Regions from separate parts of the Streptomyces sp. C1-1 genome, predicted to be linked through region 2. Evidence: predicted binding sites of a transcription regulator. Region 2 holds the regulator's gene; each other region holds the start of a gene.

The links. The regulator HrcA, encoded in region 2, represses chaperone genes, less so after heat shock. The targets are predictions, from matches to a motif close to TTNGCACTCNGNNNNNCNGAGTGCNAA.
Region 1: the regulator HrcA is predicted to act here: its motif matches at 2,881-2,907, upstream of groES (co-chaperone GroES).
Region 3: the regulator HrcA is predicted to act here: its motif matches at 4,059-4,085, upstream of groL (chaperonin GroEL).

What each region holds. Positions count from the first base shown of each region.
Region 1 covers NZ_CP189826.1:4,339,847-4,350,243, forward strand. Annotated here, with positions in the region: gene ACQF4J_RS19635 (ester cyclase) at 1-625, shown strand, start outside; gene groL (chaperonin GroEL) at 680-2,305, opposite strand; gene groES (co-chaperone GroES) at 2,426-2,734, opposite strand; gene ACQF4J_RS19650 (hypothetical protein) at 2,996-3,253, shown strand; gene ACQF4J_RS19655 (polysaccharide deacetylase family protein) at 3,244-4,050, opposite strand; gene ACQF4J_RS19660 (polysaccharide deacetylase family protein) at 4,047-4,976, opposite strand; gene ACQF4J_RS19665 (THUMP-like domain-containing protein) at 5,068-6,228, shown strand; gene ACQF4J_RS19670 (NACHT domain-containing protein) at 6,143-9,526, opposite strand; gene ACQF4J_RS19675 (cell wall-binding repeat-containing protein) at 9,694-10,397, opposite strand, start outside.
Region 2 covers NZ_CP189826.1:6,540,666-6,551,062, reverse strand. Annotated here, with positions in the region: gene ACQF4J_RS29835 (S41 family peptidase) at 1-1,584, opposite strand, end outside; gene ACQF4J_RS29830 (hypothetical protein) at 1,630-2,199, opposite strand; gene ACQF4J_RS29825 (16S rRNA (uracil(1498)-N(3))-methyltransferase) at 2,306-3,058, opposite strand; gene ACQF4J_RS29820 (nitronate monooxygenase) at 3,055-4,131, opposite strand; gene dnaJ (molecular chaperone DnaJ) at 4,210-5,343, opposite strand; gene hrcA (heat-inducible transcriptional repressor HrcA) at 5,344-6,360, opposite strand; gene ACQF4J_RS29805 (MBL fold metallo-hydrolase) at 6,511-7,242, shown strand; gene ACQF4J_RS29800 (DUF3097 domain-containing protein) at 7,274-8,083, shown strand; gene hemW (radical SAM family heme chaperone HemW) at 8,096-9,328, opposite strand; gene ACQF4J_RS29790 (ATP-binding SpoIIE family protein phosphatase) at 9,360-10,397, opposite strand, start outside.
Region 3 covers NZ_CP189826.1:5,514,509-5,524,905, reverse strand. Annotated here, with positions in the region: gene ACQF4J_RS25345 (carboxylesterase/lipase family protein) at 1-854, opposite strand, end outside; gene ACQF4J_RS25340 (NADH:flavin oxidoreductase) at 980-2,098, opposite strand; gene groL (chaperonin GroEL) at 2,273-3,895, opposite strand; gene ACQF4J_RS25330 (cold-shock protein) at 4,255-4,461, opposite strand; gene ACQF4J_RS25325 (MoaD/ThiS family protein) at 4,904-5,179, opposite strand; gene thrC (threonine synthase) at 5,293-6,579, opposite strand; SAM riboswitch class I at 6,598-6,752, opposite strand; gene ACQF4J_RS25315 (glucosyl-3-phosphoglycerate synthase) at 6,922-7,866, shown strand; gene ACQF4J_RS25310 (alpha,alpha-trehalose-phosphate synthase (UDP-forming)) at 7,930-9,327, shown strand; gene otsB (trehalose-phosphatase) at 9,315-10,169, opposite strand; gene ACQF4J_RS25300 (DUF3263 domain-containing protein) at 10,179-10,397, opposite strand, start outside.

The DNA of each region.
Region 1 (10,397 bases), 2.2 Mb from region 2:
CAAGGGGAAGCGCACGGCGACGCACGCGGTGGTCGGCAAGGACCACTCCGACGCGTCGCACTTCATCGAGATCGTGGAGTTCCCGTCGTACGAGGAGGCGATGCGCAACTCCGGTCTGCCCGAGACGGACAGGATCTTCCGGGAGATGGTGGCCCTCTGCGACGAGATGCCGACCTTCACGGACCTGGACGTGGTGCGGGACGACCAGCTGCACGCGGTGAACGTGCGGCGGTTCTTCGAGACGATCGCCCTGAAGGGGGATCTGCCGGCGCTCGACGAACTGGTCGCCGAGCACTACCACGACCACGATCCCGGCAAGGAGCAGGACACCCTGGGCATGGACGCGCTGCGGCGGGACATCGGGATGTGGCGCGGCGGGTTCGACTTCGCCTTCGACATCGAGGACCAGATCTCGCAAGGGGACCGGGTGTGCACCCGGTGGACCTGGCGCGGGACCCACAGCGGTGACTTCATGGGGCTGCCGGCCACCGGGCGGAACGTCGTCATGACCGGGACGACCGTCTTCCGCTGCGACGAGGACGGCAAGCTCGCCGAGGGGTGGTGGCAGTACGACCGGCTCGGGCTGATGGAGCAGCTGGGCGCGCTCGACGCGCTGGAGCAGTAGGGGAACGCGAAGGCCCGGCACCCATCGGGTGCCGGGCCTCGGTGCTGACCTGGGTCAGTGGGCGTGACCGTGGCCGTGGCCCGCGGCCGCCGGCTCCTCCTCTTCCTTCTTCTCGACGACCAGGGTCTCGGTCGTCAGAAGCAGGGAGGCGATGGAGGCGGCGTTCTCCAGGGCGGAGCGGGTGACCTTGACCGGGTCGATGACGCCGGCCTTGATCAGGTCGCCGTACTCGCCGGTGGCGGCGTTGAAGCCCTGGCCCTTGTCGAGGTCGGCGACCTTGGAGGTGATGACGTAGCCCTCCAGGCCGGCGTTCTCGGCGATCCAGCGCAGCGGCTCGACGACCGCGCGGCGGACCACGGCGACACCGGTGGCCTCGTCGCCGGTGCGGCCGAGACCGCCGTCAAGGACCTTGGCGGCGTGGACCAGAGCGGAGCCACCACCGGAGACGATGCCCTCCTCGACCGCGGCGCGGGTCGCGGAGATGGCGTCCTCCAGACGGTGCTTCTTCTCCTTCAGCTCCACCTCGGTGGCGGCGCCGACCTTGATCACGCACACGCCGCCGGCCAGCTTCGCGAGGCGCTCCTGGAGCTTCTCGCGGTCCCAGTCGGAGTCGGTGTTCTCGATCTCGGCCTTGATCTGGTTGATGCGGCCGACGACGTCCTCGGAGTTGCCGGCGCCGTCGACGATGGTCGTGTCGTCCTTGGTGACGGTCACGCGGCGGGCGGAGCCCAGCACGTCCAGACCGGCCTGGTCGAGCTTGAGGCCGACCTCCTCGGAGATGACCGTGGCGCCGGTGAGGACCGCCATGTCCTGCAGCATCGCCTTGCGGCGGTCACCGAAGCCGGGGGCCTTGACCGCGACCGCGTTGAAGGTGCCGCGGATCTTGTTGACGACCAGGGTCGACAGGGCCTCGCCCTCGACGTCCTCGGCGATGATCAGCAGCGGCTTGGAGGAGCCGGCCTGGATGACCTTCTCCAGCAGCGGCAGCAGGTCGGCGATCGAGGAGATCTTGCCCTGGTTGATCAGGATGTACGGGTCGTCGAGGACGGCCTCCATACGCTCCTGGTCGGTGACGAAGTACGGGGACAGGTACCCCTTGTCGAAGGCCATGCCCTCGGTGAAGTCCAGCTCCAGACCGAAGGTGTTGGACTCCTCGACGGTGATGACACCGTCCTTGCCGACCTTGTCCATCGCCTCGGCGATGAGCTCGCCGACCTGCTGGTCCTGGGCGGACAGCGCGGCGACGGCGGCGATGTCGGACTTCTCGTCGATCGGGCGGGCCGAGGCGAGAAGGTCCTCGGAGATCGCGGCGACGGCCGCGTCGATGCCCTTCTTCAGCAGCGCCGGGGAGGCGCCCGCGGCCACGTTCCTCAGGCCCTCGCGCACCAGCGCCTGGGCGAGCACGGTGGCGGTGGTGGTGCCGTCACCCGCGATGTCGTTGGTCTTGGTCGCCACCTCCTTCACCAGCTGCGCGCCGAGGTTCTCGTACGGGTCCTCGATCTCGACCTCGCGGGCGATGGTGACGCCGTCGTTGGTGATGGTGGGGGCGCCGAACTTCTTGTCGATGACGACGTTGCGGCCCTTGGGGCCGATCGTCACCTTGACCGTGTCGGCCAGCTTGTTGACGCCGCGCTCGAGGGCGCGACGGGCGTCCTCGTCGAACTTCAGGATCTTCGCCATGACAGCGGGAGCCCTCTCGGATGTGTGGGTTCTCAAAAAAGACACTGCGCCCCGGGCGCCCGGCTTCGTTATCGGTCGCGGGGGGCCAGGGGCGCAGCTCGGAAAAACTCTGAGGCGGTACTACTTCTCGATGATCGCGAGCACGTCGCGAGCCGAGAGGACGAGGTACTCCTCGCCGTTGTACTTCACCTCGGTGCCGCCGTACTTGCTGTACAGCACGATGTCGCCGGTCTTGACGTCGAGCGGCAGGCGCTCGCCGTTCTCGAAACGGCCCGGGCCCACGGCCAGGACGACGCCCTCCTGGGGCTTCTCCTTGGCGGTGTCCGGAATGACCAGGCCAGAGGCCGTGGTCTGCTCGGCGTCCAGCGGCTGGACCACGATGCGGTCCTCGAGCGGCTTGATGGCAACCTTGGAGCTGGCGGTCGTCACGATCCGACCTCCCCCTTCGGAGATCTCACGGGGTTAACTGTCTGAGGTGGCGACCAGGTCGATCCGTCGTCGCGGGTGCCGGACCTGCCCGTCGCTTGTTTGGCACTCTCCAGGGGGGAGTGCCAGAGCCGAGACTATGACCGCGATTAGCACTCGGTCAAGCGGACTGCTAATCCCGACGGCGCGTCGGCCCGCGATCCGCTCCTACGGGGGCGCCGCGAAGGGGTGCCGTCCGCCGCGGCGGACGCGTACCGTCGCCCCATGCCCTCCCGGTCCCTGTCGTCCGACGGCTGTGCGCTCGCGGTCCTCGTTCCGGCCGAAGTCGCCTTCGGCCTGGTGTTCGCGGCCGTGCTGGCGCTGAACGGGCACGCGTGGGGCGCGGCGCTGTGGCTGGGCGGGCTGGCGACGGTGGCCCTGGCGGCCGCCGTCTTCTTCTTCCGGGACGGGTTCGCCGTGACCGGCGGGGCGCAGATACTGGCGGCCCTGTTCTTCCTCGCGGTGGCGTTCGGCTACAGGTAGTCCTCCAGGCGTCCCACCGTCAGCCCGCGTTGCTGTGCCGCTCGCAGCAGGCCTCGGGTGCGTTCGACCAGGGTCGGGGAGGTCGACTCGCCCGAGGGCACCGAGACGATGTCGCCCGCCCGCAGCCGGCGCTCGCCCCGCGCGAACGTCGGCTCCCCGGCCTCCATCGACGCCCGCCACAGCACCACCGCCGAGACACCGCAGTCGGCAGCCGCGCGCAGGGTGGTGGTGTCGTAGGTGCCGTAGGGCGGGCGGAAGAAGCGGGGGCGGACGCCGAAGCGGGAGCGGAGCTTGTCCTGCTGGCCGCAGATCTCGGCGCGCTGGCCCGCGTAGGGCAGACCGCGCAGGGCGGAGTGGTCGAGGGTGTGGTTCTGGATGCCGGCGCCCACCGACCGCAGGCGGGCGAAGTGGCCGTAACCCGGTCCGACGACGCTGTCGGTGAGGAACATGCTGACCGGCAGGCGCAGTTCACGGACCATGTCGACGAAGCGGGGGTCCTGCTCGGCGCCGTCGTCGTAGGTGAGGAAGACGACCTTGTCGCGGGTGGCGACGCGGGAGACGACGGGCAGGGGCCGCGCCCGGTGGGCGGCGGGTGCGCGCACCGGTCTCGGGGCGCGGGCCAGCGGCTCCGGCAGGCCCCAGCGGCGGTACGGCGGTACGGCGGTGCCCGACGGGCCGTTCGCCCGCACTCGCTGGGCCGCCTTCTCGCCGAGCCGTTCGATGGGCGCGACGGACGGGGCGCAGCCGGTGAGGAGGACAAGCGCCAGGGCGGCGGTCGCCAGGTTCCGGCGCCTCACAGGTAGTCCTCCAGGCGGGCCACCGCGTACCCCTTGGCGGTGACCTTGTTCAGGAAGCGCCGCATGTCGTCGACCATGGTGCCCTTCCACTCGGCGCGGCCCCGGAAGTGGGTGAGCACGATGTCGCCGGGGTGCAGGTCCTGGTCGTCCTCGCGGTACGCCCAGTGGTCGACGAAGACCTCCTCGTCCCAGATCGGGGCGTACTCGATGCCGCACGACTTCGCGGCGCGCAGGGTGGCCTGGTTGTAGTTGCCGAAGGGCGGCCGGAAGAGGGTCGGGGCCTTGCCGAACTGCCTCTTCATGATCTTCTGCATACCGCAGATCTCGTGCTTCTGCTCCGCGTACGACAGCCCCGGCAGATAGGGGTGGGTGAGGGTGTGGTTGTTGAGGGTGACGCCCTCGGACTGCATCCTGCGGAAGTACGCGTAGTCGTCCTTGACCAGGAAGTTGCTGAGGAAGGCGGAGTACGGGATCTTCAGTTCGCTCATCATCCGCAGGAACGCCCGGTCCTTCTCGGCGCCGTCGTCGATGGTGAGGAAGACGACCTTCTGCCGGGTGGGGACCGTGGTGAACACGGGCGGCAGGCCGAGCTCCTCCTGGTTGTCGACCTCGAAGCCCCTGCGGGCGGTGATGCGCGGCTTGTGGAGCGGCGCCGGCGGGGCCGTCAGCGGCACCTGCCTCAGCCCCCAGCGCCTGGCCGCCTGAGCCCGCGCGGCGTAGGCCGTGCGCAGCCTCGTGGCGTACGAGTCCAGGGCGCGGGCCTCGGGTGCCTTCAGGCGCGGCTGGCCGGCGGCCGGGCGCACCTCCTGGCCGCTGTCCTGCGCGCAGCCGGAGGCGATGGCGGCGACGGCGAGCACGGCGATTCCGCCACGGACTCGCGTCCCCCAAGATGACCTATTTTTGTCATTTTGTACCACTGCTCGCATGGGCCCGGATCCTCGCAGCCCCCCGGCCCGCAACCCCGTCCGACACCTCGGCCGCACGCACACCGTCCCCCGGCTGGCCCACAATGAGCCGGTGAACGACCTCGCTCTCCTTCTCACCCCCGAAGGCCGCGCCCTCCTCGACGAGGTGCGCGACACGGCTCCGGCCGACGAACTCGCCGTGGCCACCCGGCTGCGCCGCGACCATCCCGCCGAACTGGTGTCGGCGGCGCTCGGACAGGCCCGGCTGCGGCAGCGGGCGGTGGCCAAGTTCGGCGAGGAGGACGCGGGGCGGATGTTCTTCACGCCCAACGGCGTCGAACAGTCGACGAGGGCGCGCGTGGCGGCGTACCGGGCCGAGCGGCTGCGGGCGCTCGGGGTCACCTCGCTCGCCGACCTGTGCTGCGGGATCGGCGGGGACGCGATCGCGCTGGCCCGCGCGGGCATCAGGGTCCTCGCCGTGGACCGGGACCCGGTGACGGCGGCCGCGGCGCGGGCGAACGCCGACGCGCTGGGGCTGGCGGACCTGATCGAGGTACGGCAGGCGGATGTCACGGAGGTCGACACGGCGGGCTGCGACGCCGTGTTCGTCGACCCCGCCCGACGCGGCGGCCGGGGCCGCATCTTCGACCCCGAGGCCTATTCGCCGCCCCTGTCCTGGGCGGTCGAGGCGGCCCGCACGGCACCGCACGCCGCCCTGAAGGTCGCGCCCGGCATCCCGCACGAGGCCGTCCCGGCCGACGCCGAGGCCGAGTGGATCTCGGACGGCGGGGACGTGAAGGAGGCGGTGCTGTGGTTCGGGACGGCACCGGGGGCGGTACGGGCCACCCTGCTGCCCGGACCCCGCACCCTCCTCGGCCGAGGACTCCCGGACCCCGAAGTCCGGCCCGTCGGGCGGTACTTGTACGAGCCCGACGGCGCCGCCATCCGCGCCCACCTGGTCGCCGAGGTGGCCGAGGAGGTCGGCGGCGGCCTGATCGACCCGACCATCGCCTACGTCACCTCTGACGAGCGGCACGAGTCCCCGTACGCCACCGCCTACCGGATCACCGACGAACTCCCGTTCAACGTGAAGAAGTTGAAGGCACTGCTGCGCGAGCGCGAGGTCGGCACACTGACCGTGAAGAAACGCGGCTCGGCCGTGGAACCGGAGGAACTGCGCAAGAAGGTCAAGCCGTCCGGCCCGCACTCGGCGACGGTGTTCCTGACCCGTGTGGCGGGGGCGCCGACGATGCTTGTCGGGCATCCCGCGTGACGGTCAGCGGATGGACGCTTCCGTCGCGCAGGACCCTCACCCGCGCACGACGGCTCGCCTCGTAGGCGTGGTGATGCGCCTGCGGGAAGTGCATGCCGGCGAGGTCGCCCCCGGGCAGGAAGCGGACCAGCCAGGCGACCGAGTCGGCACCGTCCGCGGCGGCCGCGGCCGCCGTCAGGAGTTTCTCGTAGTCCCGGCGGAGGATGCCGAATCCCGCGCTGGGGGTGCTCTGGAAGAACCGGAAGACCGTCTGGACCCGGGACGGAGGGATACGGTCGGGAATCGCGTACCGCCCGAGGTGCTCGCCACGGCTGAGCCGGTCCAGGCAGTCGTCCACCTCGTCCTCGGGCGAGAAGGCGTACAGCCAGTCGCGCGCCTTGACCCCGTCGCGGTCGGGCATTCCGGCCCTCGACCGTAGTTCGTCGACGATGCCGGCGGTGCCGTAGGGCACGAGGACGGACACGAGTCGGTGCGGGGTGGCGACGGACTCGTCCGCCTCCTCCTCGCTCTCCCAGCGGTCCAGGAGGAGGACGTCACCGTTCACGATCGCCGTGCGGATGACGTCGAGCCCCACCGGCACCCCCCAGGAGGCAAGCGTCGCCGAGGCGGCCACCCGCAGCCTCATGTCGGGGTGGGTGACGAACGCACTGAGCTCGTCCGGGTCTCCGGGGCTCTCGTCCAGGCATTCGAGCGCGAGGCAGCGGGCCTGGACCATCACGTGCGGGTCCCGGATCAGGGCGAGCAGCGCGTCACGGGGCGCCCGGCCATGGCCCTCGGTGATGTAGTCCCGCACCGCGGTCAGCAGAGCCGTGCCGCTTCCCATCGTCCGGAACCGCTCCAGCAGCGTGGGCACCCCGATCTCACCCGCCGCGTCCAGATACGCCCCGGCCAGTTCCTCGTGGTCGAGCGGCCGTTGCAGCAGGTCGAGCAGTCGTCCGGCGGTGTCGGGTTCCCGGGTGTTCTTCAGCGCGTCCCGCACTGCCGCCGCGATCGTCTGGAACCAGGGAGAGCCCACCCGCGACTCCAGCACCCCCAGGGAGATCTCGGCGGGAGCACCTGCCCGGCCCAGGGCGCGGAGAAGCAGGGCGATGTCCTTGGTCGCCGGCCAGTCCTCGCGGCTCGGCTCCTCCGCCAGCGACCTCAGCTTCCGCTCCAGCTCCGCGCGGAGCACCGGCACGGCGGCCTCCACCCGCAGCGTGCCCAGAGCGTTGATCAGCGCCTCCCGCAGCTGGAGGGAGCCGGGCCCGCCCAGCGCGAAGACGCCCAGCAGACGCTCCCCCACCCGCCTGCCGCCGTGGGCCTCCAGTGCCTGGATCAGCGCCAGCCGCGCCTCACCGTCCCGCTGGTGGTCGCAGATGTAGGCGATGATCTCGTCCAGTTGTTCGTCGGACCGCGCGAACCCGATCAGTGCCGCTGCGGCCCGGCGCTTCTCGTCCGGGTAACGGGAGCTGTCGAGCAGGTGCCAGACCGTGGCGACGATCTCCCGGCGCAGAGACACGTCGGCCACCCGCGGACTGCCGGTCAGACACCGCGCCGCCAGCAGCAGGTCCGTGTGGAAGAGGTCGTCGTCGGGCAGGTCCAGCAGACCGGAGTCGTCGGTCCGCGGCCGGTCCGGCTCCAGTTGCAGCAACCCCGACAGCAACGGCGACGCGTCCGGCAGGGACCCCGCGAGCAGCAGGATCACCTCCTCCCACCACGGGTCGTACCGCGCCCGCACCGCCTGCTCGATGCCCTGCGCCCCTCGCTCCAGAAGGGCCGCGGCGGTGAAGTGCTCCTGAAGGGTGAGGTGCAGGAAGCCGTACCAGCCGTGCGCCTGTGGCTTGAGCAGCCCGTACTGCGCGGCGATCTCGTCGAGGATGGCCCGGTTGTCCTCGGGGGCGAGATCGATCGTCGGCAGGAAGCGGGCGATCTCGTCGAGGAGGTCGTCCTCGGGGAAGTACCGCAGACCGCGCTGGTGGTAGTGGCGGGCGATCTCCTTCAGGAGATCCTGTTTGCGGTCGGTGGTGAAGCGGCTGTACCGCGTGATCTTCCGATGGGCGTCCCACTCGCGCAGCAGCACCTCCACACAGCGCTGGTACAGCGCGGCCCGTCGTTCCGGAAGCTCCAGGTCACGCTCGTAGACGATCGCGATCAGGCTCAGCAGCAGCGGGTTGGCGGCGAGGGTCTGCAGCCGGCCGTTGCCCGACAGGGCACGGACCAGACCCGCACGGCGGCGGTCACCGGCGCCGAACCAGTTGGCGACGAACGTCTCGATCTGCGGCCACTCGAAGTCCAGCGCCTCCAGCACCTGGAACTGCGGCAGCCCGCCCCGCCAGCCCTGCCGGCGGCAGGTCGCGGCGATCGGCGCCCGGGGGAAACGGGTGGCCAGGCGGGTCAGTTCGGCGGTGACCCGGTGGTAGGCGCTCTCCGCCTCCCGTGCGCTCTCTCCGCCCAGCACCTCGTCCAGACCGTCCAGCAGCAGCGCCGCACTGCCGTCGGCGAGCTTCTCCACGATGTAGTCGCGGGCGTCCTCGAAGCCGTACTGCTCCGCCCAGTGCTCGGCGAGGTGGTCCAGCAGCGACTCGTGACCGCTTTCCACGAACCGGAACAGCTCGACGTAGGCCGGGAGAACGGGCAGCGACTCGTGCTCGGACTGGGTGGCCATCCGCAGGGCAAGATGGCGCAGCATCGTCGTCTTGCCGGCTCCGGGGTCGCCCACGACCACGATGCGCCGGTAACGCTGGAGGGCGTCGACGGGGGCATAGGTGTGGACGACGGCCTGGGTCTCCGCCGCGGCCCTGGCCTCCGCGCGCTCCGCCTCGCCGCGGCGGGTCCGGCGCTCGGCGTCGGTACGGCGGGCCTGCCGCTCCACCTCGTCCTCGGAGAGGAACCGCAGCGGCTGCTGTTCCTGCACTCCGACCTGGACGTAGAGGCGCTCCAGGCGCAGCGGACGCGACATGTCGAGGATGCGCAGGGTCGACAGTTCCTGCACCAGACGGCCGCAGTAGGCCGCGGCCCCGGCCTGCAGGGTGCTGCGCCGGGCGGCCACCCGTTCCGCGGCCCGTTCCCGCTCCTGCTCGGCCTCGCGGGCCTCGCGGCGGCGTTCACGCTCCGTCAGTTGCCGCTCGTGGTCCCACTCCTGCTCCTTGAGCCGCATCTGGGCGGCCGTTTCGAGCCGGATCTTCTCCCGTTCCAGACTCTGCACCCGCTGCGACTGCCACACCGCCACCGCCGCCGCGATCATCGCGACGAGCAAACCGCTCAACCCGGCGACGACCGAGGCGCTGTCCAACGCGACGTACTGACCCGACGGCGACACAGGCCCCCCTGTCGTCTCTCTGCGTCTCCCTACGCCTCCTGTTGGATTCTGACAGCGGGGGCAGCGGGTGAAACCCCCTGCGGGGAAGGTCAGTCGCAGCCGGAAGAGACCGGTCGAAGTCGGTCCTTCGGGTGGGCGGCGGGAACCCGCCCACCCGAAGTGCCGGACTACTGGTGCTGGACCGTCCTGAGGGCGTCCAGGTGCGGGTCGGAGCCCGTCGGGCCCGTGCGGGCCAGGGTGTCGGGTCGGCCGTCGTTGGTGCGGGCGGCGTAGGTGCTCTGCAGGGAGGCCGTCGGGATGACGCCGTTGTAGTACGGGTGGTACACGAACTGGCTCGCGCTCGCGCTGATCACGGCACCCGCGGTGTCCAGCGCGGCCTTGGCGACCGAGCCGGTGCCGCCGAACGCGATCACGGAGTTCGTGCTCGCCGACTCGCGCAGCAGGTAGCTCTTGACCTCGCTGGAGAGGCTGTCCTTGGCGGTCCACAGGACGGGGCCGAAGACGTTCATGGCCGCGCCCGCGGAGACACCGCCGCGCCAGGAGCTGGTGTAGGCGAGCGCCGCCGTGCTCGGCGCGGTCCACCAGAACTTGGCGATGGCGACCGAGGTGGCCTCGTTCGTCGAGCCCGTGATCGGGTAGTACGAGAACGTCGACGGCCAGTTGGAGAAGTACGTGTGCGTCAGCGCGTACTTCGCCGAGGACCCCACCGTGATGATCATGGTGTTGTTGGGGTTCAGGCTGTTGAGGTACGACTTCACCGACGAGGTCAGCGAGTTGCCGTTGTTGAGCACGACGCTGCCCGCGCTGCTCGTGCCGTCGGCGCCGGCCGCGGCGGCGGCCGCGAGCGCCGAGTGGTAGTCGGTGCCGGTGG
Region 2 (10,397 bases):
GCGGCCGTGGCGCTGCGGGCCGAACGGGGACGGGGTGGTCGCCGCCAGGGTGATCAGGTGCGGGCGGGACCCGCCGACGAACGCCAGGTCGAAGACGTGCTCGTCGTAGACGGGGTCGAAGGAGCGCGCCGAGAGGAAGGCGAGGTGCTTGCCGTCCAGGGTGAAGGTGGGTGAGTAGTCCCGGAAGCGGAGCGGGGTCGCCTCGGTGACCGACAGGTCGGTGGTGTTGGCCAGCCGGAGCTGGCGCAGCGGCCGCGGCCCGGGGTGGGACCAGGCCAGCCAGCCGGAGTCGGGGGAGAACACCAGGCCGCTCACGTCGCCGTCGGCGCTGCGGTCGACCTCGCGGACCTCGCCGCTGTCCCGCTCGACGAGCAGGACGCGCCCGTCGTGGGTGGCGACCGCGACCCGGCTGCCGTCGGGGGCGACGGCGAGGCCGAGGACCCGGCCGAGCTGTCCGGCGGCCAGCCTGCGCGGGGTGGCTCCGGGCGCGGTGCCGGTGGCGGGCGCGAACTCCAGGGCGTCGTCGCCCTCGGCGTCGGTCACCCAGACGACGTGTTCCTCGCCGTCGGCGCGGAAGGTGCGCGGCAGCCGGGCGCGTACGCCCGGTTCGGCGGCGAGGGCGCGGGCGGGGCCGGAGCGGTGGGTGACCCAGTGGACCGAACCGCGGACGGCGACCGCGCTGCCGCGGGCGGTGTGGTCGGGGTGGGCGGAGCCGAACCAGCGGACGGTGTTGACCGGGAACGGCTGCAGGTCGACGCGGGGCCCGCCGAGCCGGACGTCGAGGCGGCGGGGCTCGGCGCCGTCGAGGTCGTCGAGGATCCACAGCTCACCGGCCGACATGTACACCAGCCGGGTGCCGTCGCCGGCCAGGTGGCGGGCGTAGAAGCCGTCGGTGGGGGTGTGCCGGCGCAGGTCGGAGCCGTCGGCGAGGGAGGAGTGGACGGCGCCGACGCCCTCGTGGTCGGAGAGGAAGGCGATGCGGTCGCCGCCCCAGACGGGGCTCTCCAGGTTGCCGTCCAGCTCCTCGTGCAGCCGTACGAACTCGCCGTCGCCCTCCCGGTCGATCCACAGCTTGCCCGCCGTACCGCCCCGGTAGCGCTTCCACCAGGCGGCCTCGCGGCCCATCGGCGCGGACAGCAGGACGGTGGCGGGACCGAAGGCGACGTCGCCGACGGGGCCGTGCGGGAGGGTGGTGGCCGGGCCGCCGTCCAGCGGGATCGCGCGGGCCCAGCTGCGGCGCAGGCTCGCCTGGCCGTAGGTGCTGATGGCGAGGACCTGGCCGTCCGGGGTCCAGCCGCGCACCTGGGTGCGCGAACTCCCCCAGTAAGTGAGGCGTTTGGCGGCGCCGCCGTCGACGGGGGCGACGTGCACCTCGGGGGCGCCGTCGCGGGCGGAGGTCCAGGCGACGGTGGCGCCGTCGGGCGAGATGCGGGGGTGGTCGACGGGGACGTTGTCGGCGCTGACCCGCCAGGCCCGGCCGCCGTCGAGGGGCGCGATCCACACGTCGTCCTCGGCGGTGAAGGCGATCAACTCGCCGTGCAGGTGCGGATGCCGGAGATACGCGGAGGCTGCGAGCTGAGTCACCCGATCACTCTAGGCAGCCGCACCGTCGCGGGACAGGGGTTTGGATCACTTGCCCTGGGCCGGCCAGCACTTCGGGTCGCCCTTGCACCAGATGGTCCGGGTGACGGTCACGGTGACGGTCGGCCCGGGCTGGTTGCCGTTGCCGTTGCCCGGGTTGTTCAGGATGGGTGACGGGGTGGACGTGCAGTTGCCGAGGCCGCTCACGTGGAACCACGTCTTGCCGCCGACCTTGGCGGTGAGATCGCCGCGCACACAGGCGCCGTCGACGGCGCGGGTGACCTTTCCGGTGACGGTGATCTCCTTGCCGTCCTTGGTCTGCCCCTGGCAGTCGACGTCGGCGACGGTGGTCTCGCTCGCCGAGGGCATCGAACTGCCGGACGTGGAGTTCTTGTTGTTGTTCCCGTAGTTGGCCGTGCAGCTGAGCCACTGGACGTCCACGTGCTGCCGCTTGAGCTCCGCGGTCGCCGTCTGGTCGGTCGTGTAGGCCACGGCCGCGGCGCTGAGCCCGGCCGGATCACAGGCCACGACCCCGCCGAAGGCCAGCAGGGCAAGCCCCGCCACAGCCGCCACCCGCCGTCCTCGCGGCCGCCGCCAGTTTCGCCTCAACGCCCCCATGGAGGGCAGCCTGCCACTGACCGCGGTCACGCGGTAGAGCGCATACGGCCACGAAAGCGCCCCGTGCGCCCCCTTGCCACCGGGAGCCGGTCCTACGCGACCGGTGTCACGACCAGCGGCCGGTGCGGCCGAGGAGCAGGGCGGTGGCCGCGGTGCCGGCGGTCGAGGTGCGCAGCACGCTGCGCCCGAGCCGGTACGCCTTCGCACCCGCCTCCTCGAAGAGCGCCAACTCCTCCGGGGAGACGCCCCCTTCGGGCCCGACGACCAGCACGATCTCTCCCTGGGCGGGGAGTTCGGCGGTCGCCAGCGGCTCGCTGCCGTAGTCCCGGTCCTCGTGCAGGACGGCGGCGAGGTCGGCTTTGGCGAGAAGTGCGGCAACCTGCTTGCTGGTCGCCGCGTCCGCGACCTCCGGGAAGCGCAGCCGGCGGGACTGCTTGCCGGCCTCGCGGGCGGTGGCCCGCCACTTGGCGAGCGCCTTCAGTCCCCGCTCGCCCTTCCACTGGGTGATGCAACGGGCGGCCGACCAGGGGACGATGGCGTCCACTCCGGTCTCGGTCATCGTCTCGACGGCCAGTTCACCGCGGTCGCCCTTGGGCAGGGCCTGGACGACGGTGATCCGCGGGGACGGTTCGGGTTCCACCGGGAACTCGAGGGGCTCGACGACCAGACGGTCCTTCCCGGAGACGCTGAGGACGACTCCTGCCGCCCCACGGCCCCTGCCGTCGGTCAGCACCACGTCCTCGCCGGCCTGCATCCGCTTCACCGACACCGCGTGCCGTCCCTCGGGACCCTCCACCTCGACGACCGAGCCGGGGCCCACGCCCTCCAGCGACTCGACGACGAACACCGGCGCGGTCATCGCAGCCCTCCCTTGTCCGACAACGCTGTCCGGGCCGCGTCGAGTTCGGCGGCCAGGACCTCCACCAGCTGCCCGGCGGGCATCTCGCGCGCCATGCGGTGGCCCTGCCCGGCCCACAGCGCCATGCCCTGCGCGTCCGCGCCCGCGGCGGCCTTCTTGCGCAGCGGCGCGGTGAGGTGGTGGACGTCGGGGTAGGCGGCGGGCGCGTACGGGCCGTGCTCGCGCAGGAAGCGGTTGACCAGGCCGCGGGCGGGGCGGCCGGAGAAGGCCCGGGTCAGCTCCGTACGCACGAACAGCGGGTTGGTCAGGGCCTGCTTGTGGACGGCGGCCGCACCGGACTCGGGGGTGGCGAGGAACGCGGTGCCGAGCTGTGCCGCGGTCGCGCCCGCCGCGAGGACGGCGGCGATCTGGCTGCCCCGCATGATGCCGCCGGCGGCGACGATCGGCAGGCTCACGGTCTCGCGTACCTGGGCGACGAGGGAGAGCAGGCCGATGCCGGAGCCGTCGTTCTCGGGGAGGTCGCGGTGGGTGCCCTGGTGGCCGCCGGCCTCCACGCCCTGCGCGATCACCGCGTCGGCGCCGGCCCGCTCGACGGCGAGGGCCTCCTCCGCGGTGGTCGCGGTGACGAGGGTGTAGGTGCCGAGGCGGTGCAGCGAGTCGACGACCTCCGGGCTCGGCACGCCGAAGTGGAACGAGACCACCGGCACCGGGTTGTCGAGCAGCACGGCGAGCTTGGCGTCGTAGCCGTCGTCACGGCCACTGTCGGGGTCGCCCAGCTCGGTCTCGTACCAGGCGGCCTCACCGGCCAGCTGGTGGGCGTATACCTCGACGGCGGACCGGTCGGTGTGGTCGGCCTGCGGCATGAAGAGGTTGACGCCGAAGGGACGCTTGGTCAGTCCGCGGAGCTGCTTGATCTCCTGGTACATGCCGTCGGCGGTCTTGTACCCGGCGGCCAGGAACCCCAGCCCGCCGGCCTCGGACACGGCCTGGGCGAGATGCGGTACGGAAACGCCACCCGCCATGGGGGCCTGCACGATCGGGTGAGGGAAGAGATCGGTCAGCGCGGAGGACATGCCCGCATGTTGTCACGTCCCCCGAACAAGTCCGAATCGGGTCGTCCCCGTCACCTGGGTGACGGGGACGACTGCGCCTCAGCGACCGTTGAACGCGTCCTTCAGGCGCGAGAACAGGCCCTGCTGACCCGGCTGGAACTGGCCCTGGGGGCGTTCCTCACCACGCAGCTTCGCCAGCTCGCGCAGCAACCGCTCCTGCTCGGGGTCGAGCTTCGTCGGGGTCTGGACCTCGACGTGGACGATGAGGTCGCCCCGGCCGCCGCCGCGCAGATGTGTGACGCCCCGGCCGTGCAGCGGGATCGACTGGCCGGACTGGGTGCCGGGCCGGATGTCGACCTCCTCCATGCCGTCCAGCGTCTCCAGCGGCACCTTGGTGCCGAGGGACGCCGCCGTCATCGGGATCGTCACCGTGCAGTGCAGGTCGTCGCCGCGCCGCTGGAACGTCGAGTGCGGGAGCTCGTGGATCTCCACGTACAGGTCACCGGCCGGGCCACCGCCCGGACCGACCTCGCCCTCGCCCGCGAGCTGGATGCGGGTGCCGTTGTCCACACCGGCGGGGATCTTGACCGTCAGCGTGCGACGCGAGCGGATGCGGCCGTCGCCAGCGCACTCCGGGCACGGCGTCGGCACGACCGTGCCGAAGCCCTGGCACTGCGGGCAGGGCCGCGAGGTCATGACCTGGCCCAGGAAGGACCGGGTCACCTGCGAGACCTCACCGCGGCCGCGGCACATGTCGCACGTCTGCGCGGAGGTGCCGGGGGCCGCCCCCTCGCCGTTGCAGGTGTTGCAGACGATGGCCGTGTCGACCTGGATGTCCTTGGTCGTGCCGAAGGCCGCCTCGTCCAGCTCGATCTCCAGCCGGATCATCGCGTCCTGGCCGCGCCGGGTGCGCGAGCGCGGACCGCGCTGGGACGCCGTGCCGAAGAACGCGTCCATGATGTCCGAGAAGTTCCCGAAGCCGCCGGCGCCGAAGCCGCCCGCGCCGCCGCCCGCCTGCGAGAGCGGGTCGCCGCCGAGGTCGTAGACCTGCTTCTTCTGCGGGTCCGAGAGCACCTCGTAAGCGGCGTTGATCTCCTTGAACCGCTCCTGGGTCTTCGGATCGGGGTTGACGTCCGGGTGCAGCTCGCGTGCGAGCCGCCGGAAGGCCTTCTTGATCTCTTCCTGCGACGCGTCGCGGCGCACGCCGAGAACGGCGTAGTAGTCCGTGGCCACTTACGACTCCGCCAGGATCTGTCCGACGTACCGTGCCACTGCGCGTACCGCTCCCATCGTTCCCGGGTAATCCATGCGGGTCGGTCCGACCACGCCGAGTTTGGCGACTGCCTCGCCGCCCGAACCGTAGCCGACCGAGACCACGGACGTGGAGTTGAGTCCCTCGTAGGCGTTCTCATGACCGATGCGTACGGTCATGCCCGAATCTCCGGCCTCGCCAAGCAACTTGAGGAGCACGACCTGCTCCTCCAGCGCCTCGAGCACGGGCCGGATGGTGAGGGGGAAGTCATGTCCGAAACGGGTCAGATTGGCGGTTCCGCCGATCATCAGCCGCTCCTCGTTCTCCTCGACGAGGGTTTCGAGGAGGGTGGAGAGCACTGTCGAGACCGTGCCCCGGTCCTCCACGTCGAAACCCTCGGGCAGGTCCTCGACCAGCCGCGGCACGTCCGTGAACCGGCGTCCCGCGACCCGGCTGTTCAGCCGCGCCCGCAGATCCGCGAGCGAGGCCTCCCCGAAGGGCGCCGGGCAGTCGACCATTCGCTGCTCCACCCGCCCGGTGTCCGTGATCAGCACGAGCATCACGCGCGCGGGGGCGAGCGAGAGCAGCTCCACGTGCCGCACGGTCGAGCGGGTCAGCGACGGATACTGCACGACGGCGACCTGCCGCGTCAGCTGCGCGAGCAGCCGCACGGTGCGGGCGACCACGTCGTCCAGGTCGACGGCGCCGTCGAGGAAGTTCTGAATCGCGCGCCTCTCGGGCGCGGTCATCGGCTTGACGCCGGCGAGCTTGTCGACGAACAGGCGGTAGCCCTTGTCGGTGGGGATGCGCCCGGCGCTGGTGTGCGGCTGGGCGATGTACCCCTCGTCCTCCAGGGCCGCCATGTCGTTGCGGACCGTGGCCGGGGAGACGCCGAGGTTGTGCCGCTCGGTCAGGGCCTTGGACCCGACCGGCTCCTCGGTGCCGACATAGTCCTGGACGATGGCGCGCAGTACCTGAAGCCGTCGTTCACTCAGCATCGCGCACACCTCCCGATGTCGACCCCTGGTGCTTGGCCTGGCACTCTGTCCGTCCGAGTGCCAGCACTCCCCGGCCCAGTGTACGGCGGTCGGGTACCGCCGGGGCAAGGTCGGTCCCGTCCCCGGGGCTCCTCCGGCTAGCGTCGCGGTATGACGGTGACTTGGGAAGAGCTCGGGTGGGAGCGGGTGGCGGCCGGGGTCGGGCGGTGCCGGCTGCCCGGCTGGGACTGCACGGCGGGGCTGGTCGTCGGGGACGGCACGGCCCTGGTGATCGACGCGGGGTCGAGCCTCGCGGAGGGCGCGCTGCTGCGGTCCCAGGCCGGGGAACTGGCCGGACATCGTGTGACCCATCTCGCGCTGACCCACCCGCATTTCGACCATGTCCTCGGTGCGGCGGCGTTCGCGGGCGCGGAGGTGTACGGCGCGGTGGGCGTGGACGCGCTGCTCGGCGCCCGGCACGCGCGCGAGGCGCTGCGCGAGGACGCGGTGCGCAACGGGCTGGACGCGCGCGCGGCCGACGAGGCGGTGGACTCCCTGGTCCCGCCCCGCCATCACGTCTGCGGCGAGTGGACCCTGGACCTGGGCGGCGGCCGGCAGGTGCTGCTGGCGAACGTGGGGCCCGGACACACCGCGCACGACCTCGCCGTCCTGGTGCCCGGCTCCCCCGAGGTCGTCTTCTGCGGCGATCTGGTCGAGGAGTCCGGCGAGCCGCAGGCGGGCCCCGACGCCGTACCCTCCCACTGGCCCGCCGCCCTCGACCGCCTGCTCGACCTGGGCGGCGGGGACGCCTTGTACGTGCCCGGTCACGGAGCGGTGGTGGACGCGGCGTTCGTCCGGGCGCAACGGGACGCGCTGGCGGCACGTTTCGGCGTGTCGCGATGATCGCCGGGGTGCTTCTCCTATCGTCATGCGAATGCGCCAGTACTCGCCGGACCTGACCCCGCCGTGGAAGAAGCCCGAGCCCGTCGTCGAGGTCCCGGCGGAGCCCGGTCTGGTGGTCGAGGAGGCGGGTACCGGTTTCTGCGGCGCGGTGATCCGCTGCGAGGCGGGCGCGGTCACTCTGGAGGACCGGTTCGGCAAGCACCGGGTGTTCCCGATGGAGCCGCGCGGGTTCCTGCTGGAGGGCCGGGTGGTGACGCTCGTCCGCCCCGCCGGCGCCGCTCCGGTACGGCCCACGCGTACGGCGTCCGGCTCGGTCGCCGTCCCCGGCGCACGCGCGCGCGTGGCCCGCGCCGGGCGGATCTACGTCGAGGGCCGGCACGACGCCGAACTGGTGGAGAAGGTCTGGGGCGACGACCTGCGGATCGAGGGCGTGGTCGTGGAGTACCTGGAGGGCGTCGACGACCTGCCGTCGATCGTGGCCGAGTTCGCGCCGGGCCCGGACGCCCGGCTGGGCGTCCTGGTGGACCATCTGGTGCCGGGCACCAAGGAGTGGCGGATCGCCCAGGAGGTGACCAGCGAGCACGCGCTGGTCGTCGGGCATCCCTACATCGACATCTGGGAGGCGGTGAAGCCGTCGTCCCTGGGCATCGAGGCGTGGCCGCGCGTCCCGCACGGCCAGGACTGGAAGACCGGGGTGTGCCGGGCGCTGGGCTGGCCGTCGGAGAACACGGGTGCCGTGTGGCAGGCGATCCTGAAGCGGGTGGGTTCCTACAAGGACCTGGAGCCTGAGCTGCTCGGCCGCGTGGAGGAACTGATCGACTTCGTCACCGCTCCGGAGTGAGCCGGGCGGCGGTCAGTCGACCAGGTCCCTGACCACCGCGTCCGCCAGCAGCCGCCCCCGCAGGGTCAGCACGGCCCGGCCCTCCTCGTACGGGTCCTGCCGCAGCAGTCCGTCGGTCAGGGCCCGGCGCGCCGCCGCCAGCCCGGCCGGCTTCAGCAGCTCCAGGGGCACGCCGTCGCGCAGGCGCAGCTCCAGCAGGACGCGCTCCACCCGCCGGTCCTCCTCCGACAGCACCTCGCGGCCGGCCCCCGGGGACTTCCCCGCCGCCAGGGCCGCCGCGTAGGCGCCGGGGTGCTTCACGTTCCACCAGCGCACCCCGCCGACGTGCGAGTGCGCTCCGGGGCCCGCGCCCCACCAGTCGGCGCCGCGCCAGTACAGCTCGTTGTGCAGGCAGCGGGCGTCGGGAGCGGTCGCCCAGTTGGAGACCTCGTACCAGTCGAAGCCGGCGCCCGACAGGATGTCCTCCGCGATCAGGTACCGGTCCGCGTGGACGTCGTCGTCGGTCATCGGGATCTCGCCGCGCCGGATCCGGCGGGCCAGCTGCGTGCCCTCCTCGACGATCAGCGCGTACGCCGACACATGGTCCGGGCCCGCGCCGATCGCCGCCTCCAGCGAGGCCCGCCAGTCGTCGTCCGACTCGCCCGGGGTGCCGTAGATCAGGTCCAGGTTGACGTGCTCGAAGCCCGCCGCCCTCGCCTCGGCCACGCACGCCTCGGGGCGGCCGGGCGTGTGGGTGCGGTCCAGGACCTTCAGCACGTGCTGCCGCGCGCTCTGCATGCCGAAGGAGATCCGGTTGAAGCCGCCCTCGCGGAGGGCGGCGAGGTAGGCGGGGTCGACCGACTCGGGGTTCGCCTCCGTGGTGACCTCGGCGTCCGCCGCGAGTCCGAACTCGTCGCGGATCGCACCGAGCATCCGTACGAGGTCGCCGGCGGCCAGCAGCGTCGGGGTGCCGCCGCCGACGAAGACCGTGCGGACCTGCCGCGGGTCGTCGCCCAGGACCTTGCGGGCCAGGCGGATCTCGTCGATCAGGGTGTCCGCGTAGTTGTCGCGGGAGGCCAGGACACCGCCCGTGCCGCGCAGCTCGGTGGCGGTGTAGGTGTTGAAGTCGCAGTACCCGCAGCGGGTCGCGCAGTACGGGACGTGCAGGTAGAAGCCGAGGGGTCGGGCGGCGGCCCCGGCGAGTGCGGACGCGGGCAGTGCGCCGTCGGCGGGGACCGGCTCGCCGTCGGGGAGTGCGGAAGGCATGCCCTCCATTGTCCCGTACCGGCGCGGCTGCTCACTCCGCCTGCAGCACCAGCAGCGCCAGGTCGTCCTCGGGCGGCCGGCCGCCGAACTCGTGCACCAGGCGTCTGATGCGCTCCGCGATCAGCTGGGCGCTCAGGCCGGCGCAGCCGGCCAGCGCGGTGGCGAGGCCGTCGGCGTCGTCGAACTGGGCGGAGCCTGAGCGGCGCTCGGTGACGCCGTCGGTGACGCACAGGAGGCTGTCGCCGGGGCGCAGGGCGAAGCTCTCGCTGCTGTACGTCTCGTCCTCGACGACGCCGAGGAGGGTCTGCGGGCGGGCGGCCGTGCGGACGTCCCCGTCGGCTCCGAGCAGCAGGGGCAGCGGGTGGCCGGCCGAGGCGAGGGTGCAGCGGACTCCGCCGTCGAAGGGGGTCAGCTCGCCGTAGAGGAGGGACAGGAAGCGGGTCTGCGGGCCGTCGGCGGGGCCGACCGGCTGGACCAGGGCCCGGGCCGCCGCGTCCGCGGCCTCCGTCGCGTCGTCGAGGAGGAGCCGGTTGAGGCGGTCGAGGACGCCGGCGACGCCGTAGCCCTCGCGGGCCAGCAGCCGCAGCCAGGGGCGGGCGAGGCCGATGACGACGGCCGCCTCGGGGCCCTTGCCCTGGACGTCCCCGACGGCGAAGCACCAGCGGCCGTCGCCGGCCGGGAAGAGGTCGTAGAAGTCGCCGCTGGGGCCGCCCTTGTCGCACGGCTCGTAGACGAGGGCGCTGCGCACGCCGGGGATCTCGGCGACGGCGGCGGGCAGCAGGCCGCGCTGCAGGACCTTGCTGATGGTGGCCTGGCGGGCGTACTGGCGGGCCGCGCCGATGGCGAGGGCCACCCGGCGGCTGAGGTCCTCGACGAGCCCGGTGACCTCGTCGGGGAAGCGCAGGAGCCCGGCGCGGCCGATGACGAGGGTGCCGAGCGGGCGGCCGCCGGCGATCAGGCGGTAGGCGAGCGCCGCGCCGTGGGCGTCGCGCGGGTCGAGCGCCTCGGCCGGCCAGGGGTGGGCGACGGGCCCCGACTGCAGGGCTCCCGGCGGGGGCGGCGGGTCCTT
Region 3 (10,397 bases), 1.0 Mb from region 2:
ACCGGCGAGAAGGGCGTGACCGTGGGCGCCACCTGGCCCCAGCGGTCCTCGTACTGCCGCATCTTCGCGCTCAACGCCTCGCCGGCCGAGGTGAGCAGACGGGGGTCCACGGCGGACAGCGCGGCCGCCGTCGGCGGCAGACCGGCCTCCTTGGCGATCTCGGCGGCGATGTCCCGGGCGAGTTCGTCGGAGAAGAAGGTGCCCGGAACGCTCTGGGCGATCGCCCGCCCGAACAGCCCCCGCGCACCCGGCATCGCCAGCAGCGCCGCCACCGACCCCGCGCCCGCCGACTCCCCGAACACGGTCACCCGGCCGGGGTCGCCGCCGAACGCCGTGATGTTGTCCCGTACCCACTCCAGGGCGGCCACCTGGTCGAGCAGGCCCCGGTTGGCGGGCGCCCCCTCGATGCTCGCGAACCCCTCCACGCCGACCCGGTAGTTGAGGGTGACGACGACCAGGTCGCCGTCGCGGGCGATGCGTCGGGCGTCGTAGCCGGGGCTGCCGGAGTGGCCCAGTTTGTAGGCTCCGCCGTAGATCCACACCATCACCGGGCGGAGCGCGGCCGGATCGGCCTGCGGTGTCCAGACGTTGACGGTGAGCCAGTCGTCGCCGTCGGGCGCCTCCAGCACGCCCCTGCGGCCCTGGATGCCGAGGTCCTGCGGGGGCGGCGGCCCGAACGCGTACGCCTCCCGTGTCCCGTCCCAGGCCCGCACGGGGCGCGGTGCCTGGAACCGGAGCCCGCCCACGGGCGGTTCGGCGAACGGGACGCCCCGGAAGACGGTCAGCCCGTCCTCCTGACGTCCGCGCACCGCACCGGCTCCGGTGCGTACGACCGGACCTTCCGCTGTCGTCATCGTCGGCTCCTCACGGGTGGGGGATGCAAGGCTGCCGATCCACTCAAACGAACAAGCTTGCTGAAATCAAGCAAACCAGCGGACTCCGCGCCGGCCGCGGTCGGCGGACGGCGCGGACTCGCCGTTCAGCTCAGGGACTTCAGCGCCGCCGCGTCGTAGGGCGCGAGCTCCTCGGTGCGGCCGGCCAGCACCTTCGCGGCCCACTCCGGGTCCTGCAGCAGGGCGCGTCCCACGGCCACGAGGTCGTACTCCTCGCTCTCCAGCCGGTCGAGCAGGTCGTCGATGCCCCGCAGCGGAGATCCCTCGCCCGCGAACCCGCGGAGGAAGTCTCCGTCGAGCCCGACGGAACCGACGGTGATCACCTGCTTGCCGGTCAGCTTCTTCGTCCAGCCGGCCAGGTTCAGGTCGGCGCCGTCGAACTCGGGCAGCCAGTACCGCCGGGTGGAGGCGTGGAAGGCGTCGACCCCGGCCGCCGCCAGCGGGGTGAGGATCGCCTCCAGCTCCTCGGGGGTCTCGGCGAGCCGCGCGGTGTAGTCCTGCTGCTTCCACTGCGAGTAGCGGAAGATGATCGGGAACTCGGGCGACACGGTCTCCCGCACCGCCGCGACGATCTCCGCCGCGAACTTCGTACGGGCGACGAGGTCACCGCCGTACGCGTCGGTGCGGCGGTTCGTGCCGGCCCACAGGAACTGGTCGACCAGGTAGCCGTGCGCGCCGTGGATCTCCACGCCGTCGAAGCCGATGCGCTCGGCGGCCGCGGCGGCCGCGGCGAACGCGCCGATGACGTCGTCCACGTCCCGCTGGGTCATCGCCCGGCCGGTCGGCTCGGCACCGGCGGTGACCAGGCCGGAGGGGCCGACGGCGGGGGCGGCGGGGAAGGGCGGCTGGCCCTGCTCGCGCACCATGCCGATGTGCCACAGCTGCGGGACGATCGTGCCGCCCGCCGCGTGCACCGCCTCGGCGACCTTCTGCCAGCCCGCCAGCTGCTCCTCGCCGTGGAACCGCGGGACGCGGTCGCTCTGCCCGGCTGACTCGTGGCCGACGTAGGTGCCCTCGGTGACGATCAGACCGACACCGGCGGCGGCGCGGCGGGAGTAGTACGACGCGACGTCCTCGCCGGGGATGCCGCCCGGGGAGAACTGGCGGGTCATCGGCGCCATCACGATGCGGTTGGGGACGGTCAGGCCGTTGATCGCGGTGGGACGGGACAGGATCTCCGCGGCGCGGGAGGTGGTGGCGGTCACGTGGGGAAACTCCTCGGTATGTGCATACGCATAGACACTGCGTCAACGTCAACCGCCGCACGCGTCCCCGCATTTCCGGCCGCCCTGTGACCCCGGACACGCCGAAGGGCGGCACCCCCTGCCGGAGCAGGAAGTGCCGCCCTCCGTAAGGACGTTGATCAGCCGTCAGGCGGATCAGAAGTCCATGTCACCGCCCGGCATGCCGCCACCGGCGGGCGCGGCGGCCTTCTCCGGCTTGTCGGCGATGACGGCCTCGGTGGTGAGGAAGAGCGCGGCGATGGAGGCGGCGTTCTGCAGGGCAGAGCGCGTGACCTTCGCCGGGTCGATGATGCCTTCCTTGACCAGGTCGACGTACTCGCCGGTCGCGGCGTTCAGGCCGTGACCCGGGGTGAGGTTGCGGACCTTCTCCACCACGACGCCGCCCTCGAGGCCGGCGTTGACGGCGATCTGCTTCAGCGGGGCCTCGAGCGCGATGCGCACGGCGTTGGCGCCGGTCGCCTCGTCACCCTCCAGGTCCAGCTTCTCGAAGACCGAGGAGGCCTGGATGAGCGCCACGCCACCACCGGCGACGATGCCCTCCTCGACGGCGGCCTTCGCGTTGCGGACGGCGTCCTCGATGCGGTGCTTGCGCTCCTTGAGCTCCACCTCGGTGGCGGCACCGGCCTTGATGACCGCGACACCGCCGGCGAGCTTCGCCAGGCGCTCCTGCAGCTTCTCGCGGTCGTAGTCCGAGTCGCTGTTCTCGATCTCGGCGCGGATCTGGTTCACGCGGCCCGCGACCTGGTCGCTGGCGCCGGCACCGTCGACGATGGTGGTCTCGTCCTTGGTGATGACCACCTTGCGGGCCTTGCCCAGCAGGTCGAGGGTGGCGTTCTCCAGCTTGAGGCCGACCTCCTCGGAGATGACCTCGCCGCCCGTGAGGATGGCGATGTCGCCGAGCATGGCCTTGCGGCGGTCGCCGAAGCCCGGGGCCTTGACGGCGACGGACTTGAAGGTGCCGCGGATCTTGTTGACGACCAGGGTCGACAGGGCCTCGCCCTCGACGTCCTCGGCGATGATCAGCAGCGGCTTGCCCGACTGCATGACCTTCTCCAGCAGCGGGAGCAGGTCCTTGACCGAGGAGATCTTGGAGTTGGCGATCAGGATGTACGGGTCGTCGAGGACGGCCTCCATACGCTCCATGTCGGTGGCGAAGTACGCCGAGATGTAGCCCTTGTCGAAGCGCATACCCTCGGTGAGCTCCAGCTCCAGACCGAAGGTCTGGGACTCCTCGACGGTGATGACGCCTTCCTTGCCGACCTTGTCCATGGCCTCGGCGATGAGCTCGCCGATCTGGGTGTCGGCGGCGGAGATGGAGGCCGTCGAAGCGATCTGCTCCTTGGTCTCGACATCCTTCGCCTGCTCCAGCAGGGCACCGGAGACGGCCTCGACGGCCTTCTCGATACCGCGCTTGAGGGCCATCGGGTTGGCGCCGGCGGCTACGTTGCGCAGGCCCTCCTTGACCAGGGCCTGGGCGAGAACGGTCGCGGTGGTCGTACCGTCACCGGCGACGTCGTCCGTCTTCTTGGCGACTTCCTTGACCAGCTCGGCGCCGATCTTCTCGTACGGGTCCTCGAGCTCGATCTCCTTGGCGATGGAGACACCATCGTTGGTGATCGTGGGGGCGCCCCACTTCTTCTCGAGGACGACGTTGCGGCCCTTGGGGCCGAGCGTCACCTTCACGGCGTCCGCGAGCTGGTTCATGCCGCGCTCGAGGCCGCGCCGCGCCTCCTCGTCGAACGCGATGATCTTGGCCATGTGAAGTGGTCCCTCCAGGACTGGGGGTGATTCCTTCGGACCGCGCCCGCGCCCGCGACGGACGGCTCGCCGACCCGTGGGTTCCTTGCCCCACCCGGCCTGCGGGCCTCACCGACCCGGTCCTTCTTTGTCACTCTCACCTTCAGAGTGCTAACGCCAATGATTAGCACTCGCCCCTGCCGAGTGCAAGCGCCTCCCGCGGACTGGGCCCGTGGGCGCCGGGCGGACCCGCGGCGCGCGACAGGGGTCCGGCCGTGCGGAATGCGGGCATGCCGGAGGGCCCGCACCCATGACTCCCCATGGGGTACGAGCCCTCCGAAGAAAAGAAGAACGACGCTGCTATCTACCCGGCGCGTGCTTCAGCTGGTCGCCAGTCGGACCATGTCCGCCTGCGGCCCCTTCTGGCCCTGCGAGATCTCGAAATCGACCCGCTGGCCCTCTTCCAGGGTGCGGTACCCGTCCATCTGGATGGCGCTGTAGTGGACGAAAACATCCGCACCACCGTCGACCGCGATGAAGCCGTACCCCTTCTCCGCGTTGAACCACTTGACGGTGCCCTGAGCCATGCCTAACTCCCCTATTACTGGCCCTTGCACAGATCCGCACTTCGCGGATCCGGGTCAGACCTCACCCCCCACGGTTTGGGGGCGTGCGCCGGAACGCGTCGACCGCGGCTGAATGTATCTGTCCAACTGCCGTCTGCAACAGGTCAATCGGACGAGAATTCTGGACGGCAGGGTTCCGGAATGTAGTGAGAATTCGCCCGAATTCAGGGCAAGTCGGGCCCCATAAAAGGAACAAAAGCCGCGAAAAACATGCACACTTTGGCTGCATCTCGATGGGTACGCGGCAGGAATTCTGGGCTTCCGATCCGGAGATCAGTAGCGCGTTCCCCAACTGTACCGCGCTCAACCACACTGAATTGCCCCCTCCGCTTCTCTCACGGAGGGGGCAATTCGATGAACTCTTCGTAACCGGCGTTACCGAAGGTAATGATCGGTCATTCGGTCAGCCGCCGGCGACGGCCGGGATGATCGACACGCCCGCACCGTCCGGGGTCGCCGTCTCCAGACCCTGCTCGAACCGCACGTCGTCGTCGTTGACGTACACGTTGACGAAGCGGCGCAGCTTGCCCTGGTCGTCCAGCACACGGGCGGCGATGCCGGTGTGGTTCTTCTCCAGGTCGGCGATGACCTCGGCGAGGGTGGCCCCCTCGGCGCTCACCTCGGCCTGGCCGCCGGTGTAGGTGCGCAGGATGGTGGGGATGCGGACGGACACGCTCATGTTCAAGACCTCCGGTCAGGTAAGCGCCCCGAGGGGCGCGGGGCTGTGTTCGGTGTGCGGCTACCGCCGCGTGGGCGCGACCAGCCCCCACCGGCCCGCAGACGAAAGATCGGCTAGGCGAGCCCGGCCTCACGGAACGAATCAAGGTTGGGCCGAATGGTCGCGGTCAACCCCGTGCCCGCCACCGCGTCCAGCGTCTTGAGGCCGTCGCCGGTGTTGAGGACGACGGTGGTCAGGGCCGGGTCCAGCACGCCGTTCTCGATGAGCTTGCGCGTCACGCCCACGGTCACGCCACCGGCGGTCTCCGCGAAGATGCCCTCGGTGCGGGCCAGCAACTTGATGGCGTCGACGACCTGCTCGTCGGTCACGTCCTCCACGGCACCGCCCGTGCGGCGCGCGATGTCCAGGACGTACGGCCCGTCGGCCGGGTTGCCGATGGCGAGGGACTTGGCGATGGTGTTCGGCTTCTGCGGCCGGACCACGTCGTGACCCGCCTTGTAGGCGACCGACACCGGCGAGCACCCCTCGGCCTGCGCACCGAAGATCTTGTACGGCCGGTCCTCGACGAGCCCGAGCTTGATCAGCTCCTGCAGCCCCTTGTCGATCTTCGTCAGCTGCGAGCCGGAGGCGATCGGCACCACGATCTGGTCCGGGAGCCGCCAGCCGAGCTGCTCGCAGATCTCGTACGCCAGGGTCTTGGAGCCCTCCGCGTAGTACGGCCGCAGGTTGACGTTGACGAAGCCCCAGCCCTCGCCGGCCGGGTCGCCGATCAGCTCGGAGCAGAAGCGGTTCACGTCGTCGTAGTTGCCCTCGATGCCGACGAGCTCGCCGCCGTAGACCGCGGCCATGACGACCTTGCCCTGCTCCAGGTCGTGCGGGATGAACACGCAGGAGCGGAGGCCGGCGCGGGCCGCGGCGGCGCCGACGGCACCCGCGAGGTTGCCGGTGGAGGAGCAGGAGAGCGTGGTGAAGCCGAAGGCGCGCGCGGCCTCCAGTGCCTGGGCGACGACCCGGTCCTTGAAGGAGTGCGTCGGGTTTCCGGAGTCGTCCTTCACATACAAACCGCCGGTGACACCGAGCTCGCGCGCCAGGTTGTCGGCCTTGACGAGCTTGGTCCAGCCGGGGTTGATGTTCGGCTTGTCCGCCACGTCCGCCGGGACGGGCAGCAGCGGCGCGTAGCGCCAGATGTTCGCGGGTCCCGCCTCGATGCGCTTGCGGAGCTCCTCGGTGTCGTAGGCCGAGAAGTCGTAGGCGATCTCGAGCGGGCCGAAACACTCCTCGCAGGCGAAGACCGGGCCGAGCGGCACCCGGTGACCGCACTCGCGGCACGAAAGCGCCGAGGCGGGCCCGAGGTCTACGGTCGTGGAGTCGGTGGTGCTTGCAACAGTCTGCGCAGCCATGTGAGGCGAGGCCCTTTCTCCTCATCTTCCTCACGACGCATCTCGCCGTGAGACGGATTTGGCACCTTCCCTAGCCGGGAGCCTCGCGGAATGATCAACGTTGATCTACGAGACCGGCTGGAGGGTTGCCGGGGCTTCATCGGGCCGTATCCCTCTGCCCCTCTGGATGAGCGGTATGTGGTTGTTGAACTCGTTGAACGCGGGACGACCCCCGACATGCGATGGTCATCAGCGTTGTTCAAGACTGTAACCGAAGGCCAGGACAGTTGAGATAGCCGTCCGAACCGCGAGATGGATCACAATCCGGTCCTTTCGCCGAGAGAACGCAGAGGAGCCGCCTACGTGCTGGAAGAAGTCGAGCGCTGGCTGAGCACCCGCTCCTGGTCCGTGACCGATCGCCCTCTCCACCAGATCCTGGCCGCCAAGCAGCGCACGGGCCAGTCGGTCTCCGTCGTGCTGCCCGCGCTGAACGAGGAGGAGACGGTCGGCGACATCGTCGCGATCATCCGCCACGACCTGATGCAGCAGGTCCCGCTCGTCGACGAGATCGTGGTCGTCGACTCCGGTTCCACCGACCGCACGTCCGAGGTCGCCGCGGCGGCCGGCGCGCGGGTGGTGCACCGCGACGACATCCTGCCCCGCATCCCGACGGTCCCCGGCAAGGGCGAGGTCCTGTGGCGCTCGCTGCTGGTCACGACCGGGGACATCGTCTGTTTCATCGACGCCGACCTGAAGGAGTTCTCCTCCGACTTCGTCTCCGGGATCGTCGGCCCGCTGCTCACCGACCCCGGGATCGACCTGGTCAAGGGCATGTACGACCGTCCCCTCGGCGGAGCGCGGGGACAGGGCGGCCGGGTCACCGAGCTGATGGCCCGCCCCCTGCTCAACATGCACTGGCCGCAGCTGGCCGGCTTCGTACAGCCGCTCGGCGGCGAGTACGCGGCCCGGCGCAGCCTGCTGGAACAGCTGCCGTTCCCCGTCGGGTACGGGATCGAGCTGGGCATGCTGATCGACGCCCTGCATCTGGTGGGCCTCGACGCGCTGGCCCAGGTCGACGTCGGCGTCCGCAAACACCGCCACCAGGACGGCCAGGCCCTCGGGCGGATGGCGGCGGCCATCTACCGCACGGCCCAGCTCCGCCTGGCCCGCGGCCACCTCGTCCGCCCCTCCCTCACCCAGTTCGAACGGAGCACGGACGGCTTCGAGCCGCGCACCTACTCCGTGGACACCGAGGAGCGGCCGCCGATGGCGGAGATCGCGGAGTACGCGAGACGCAAGGTGGCGTAAGGCATACGCGGACCGGGTGGTCCGCACGTTTATGCGTTTGTGGACCGGGCTACGTTGAGGCGTATGGCTTCCTCGCACGGCGCTGCCCATCAGGTGCTGGTCGCGTCCAATCGCGGCCCGGTCTCGTACGAACTCCAGCAGGACGGCTCGCTGACCGCCAAGCGGGGCGGCGGCGGGCTGGTCTCCGGCCTGTCGGCGATCGGGCCGGACGCGGGCGCGCTGTGGGTGTGCTCGGCGCTGTCCGACGGCGACCGGGAGGCGGTGCGGCGCGGGGAGGGCGAGTCCGGCGTGCGGATGCTCGACGTCCCGGCGGACGTGCACGCGGACGCGTACAACGGCATCGCCAACTCCGTACTCTGGTTCGTCCACCACATGCTGTACCAGACGCCGCTGGAGCCGGTCTTCGACGCGGAGTTCCGGCGCCAGTGGGCGTCGTACGAGACCTACAACCGGGCCTTCGCCGAGGCGCTGGCGGAGGAGGCGGCCGAGGGCGCCGCGGTGCTGGTGCAGGACTACCACCTGTGCCTGGTGCCGGGGATGCTGCGGGAGCTGCGGCCGGACCTCAGGATCGCGCACTTCTCGCACACGCCGTGGGCGCCGGTGGAGTACTTCCGGATGCTGCCCGACGACATCGCCGAGCAGCTGCTGCGCGGCATGCTCGGCGCCGACCGGCTGGGCTTCCTGACCCGCCGCTGGGCGGAGGCGTTCACGGCCTGTACGGCGCTCGTGGGCGGCCTCGGGGACACACGGGTCGGTGTGCACGGCCTCGGCGCCGACGCCGAGTTCCTGCGGCGCCGGTCCCACGAGGCCGACGTCGAAGAGCGGATGGCGTCCCTGCGGGAGGAGATCGGGGCGGGCCGCAAGGCGATCGTGCGGGTCGACCGGACCGAGCTGTCGAAGAACATCGTGCGCGGGCTGCTGGCCTACCGGCAGCTGCTGGAGGACCACCCGGAGTGGCGCGAGCGGGTGGTGCACGTGGCCTTCGCCTACCCCTCCCGGCAGGACCTGGCGGTCTACCGGGACTACACCGCCGAGGTGCAGCGCGTGGCGGACGAGATCAACTCCCGGTACGGGACGCCCGGCTGGACCCCCGTCGTGCTCCATGTGAAGGACGACTTCGCGCGCTCCCTGGCCGCCTACCGGCTGGCCGACGTGGCCCTGGTCAACCCCATCCGGGACGGCATGAACCTGGTCGCCAAGGAGATCCCGGTCGTCTCCGACGAGGGGTGCGCCCTGGTGCTGTCCCGGGAGGCGGGGGCGTATGAGGAGCTGGCCGAGGACGCGGTGACGGTGAACCCGTACGACGTGATCGGTACGGCGCGCGCCCTGCACACCGCGCTGACCATGCCGGCCGGGGAGCGCGCCGAGCGCGCCAAGCGGCTGGCCGCGTCGGCGACCGCGCTGCCGCCGGCGCAGTGGTTCCTCGACCAGCTGAACGCGCTTCTCGATCAGGCCAGTTGAGCGCTGAGGGTGGTCAGCAGACGGACCACCCCGGCCGGTCCGTCGACCACCAGGTCCGCCCGCCGGCTCAGCTCCGTCACCTCGTCGCTGCCGCTGCACACCAGCAGCCCCGGCGTGCCGTCGGACCGCAGTCCGTCCACCGCCGCGTAGGCCGGCAGGTCGCCGAGGTCGTCGCCCGCGTACAGGACCGCCGACGCGCCGGTCTCGCGGACGTGGCGGGTGAGCGCCACGCCCTTGTCCATGCCCGGCGGGCGCAGTTCCAGGACGAGACGGCCCGGCTCGACGATCAGGCCGTGGTGGGCGGCCAGGCCGGTCAGCGGCTCGCGCAGGGCCTCGAAGGCGGCCTGGGGGTCAGCTGCGCGGCGGGTGTGGACGGCGACCGCGAACCCGCCCTTCTCCTCGATCCACGCGCCCTCTCCGGCGCCGGACCGCTCCAGCAGACCCGGCAGTTCGGCGCGGACGGCGGCGACGCCGGGGTGCGGGGCGGGCGCGCTGACCTCGCCGCTGACGGCGTCCCAGCGCTCGGCGCCGTAGTGGCCGAGGACGACCAGGTGCTCAAGGCCCGGGACACCCGCGAAACCGCCGTGCCGGACGGCGACCTCGGCCGGCCGGCCGGTGACCACCGCGACGGAGGCGACCTTCGGGGCGAGGGCGGCCAGCGCGGGAACGGCGTCCGGGTGGGCGCGGGCCTGTTCGGGGTCGGGGACGATCGGCGCGAGGGTGCCGTCGAAGTCGAAGGCCAGCACCGCCTTCCCGGGATCGGCGAGAATCGCGGCGAGCCCCTCCCGCCCGGCCCGCGTACCCGGAACCGGCAAGGAGTCCATGTCCGTGTGGATACCCATACCGCGACCCTAACGTTCGCCCCGGCGCCGCTCCCGCACCCGTCTCAGCCTGTTCACCGTCACCGGGTCGTGGGCGAGGGCCCGCTCGTCGTCCAGGAGGGCGTTGAGGAGCTGGTAGTAGCGGACGGGGGCCAGGCCCAGCTCCTCCCGTATGGCGCGCTCCTTGGCGCCGGGGCCGGGAAAGCCCCGGCGCTCCAGGGCGAGGACGGCCCGCTCACGCTCCCCCAG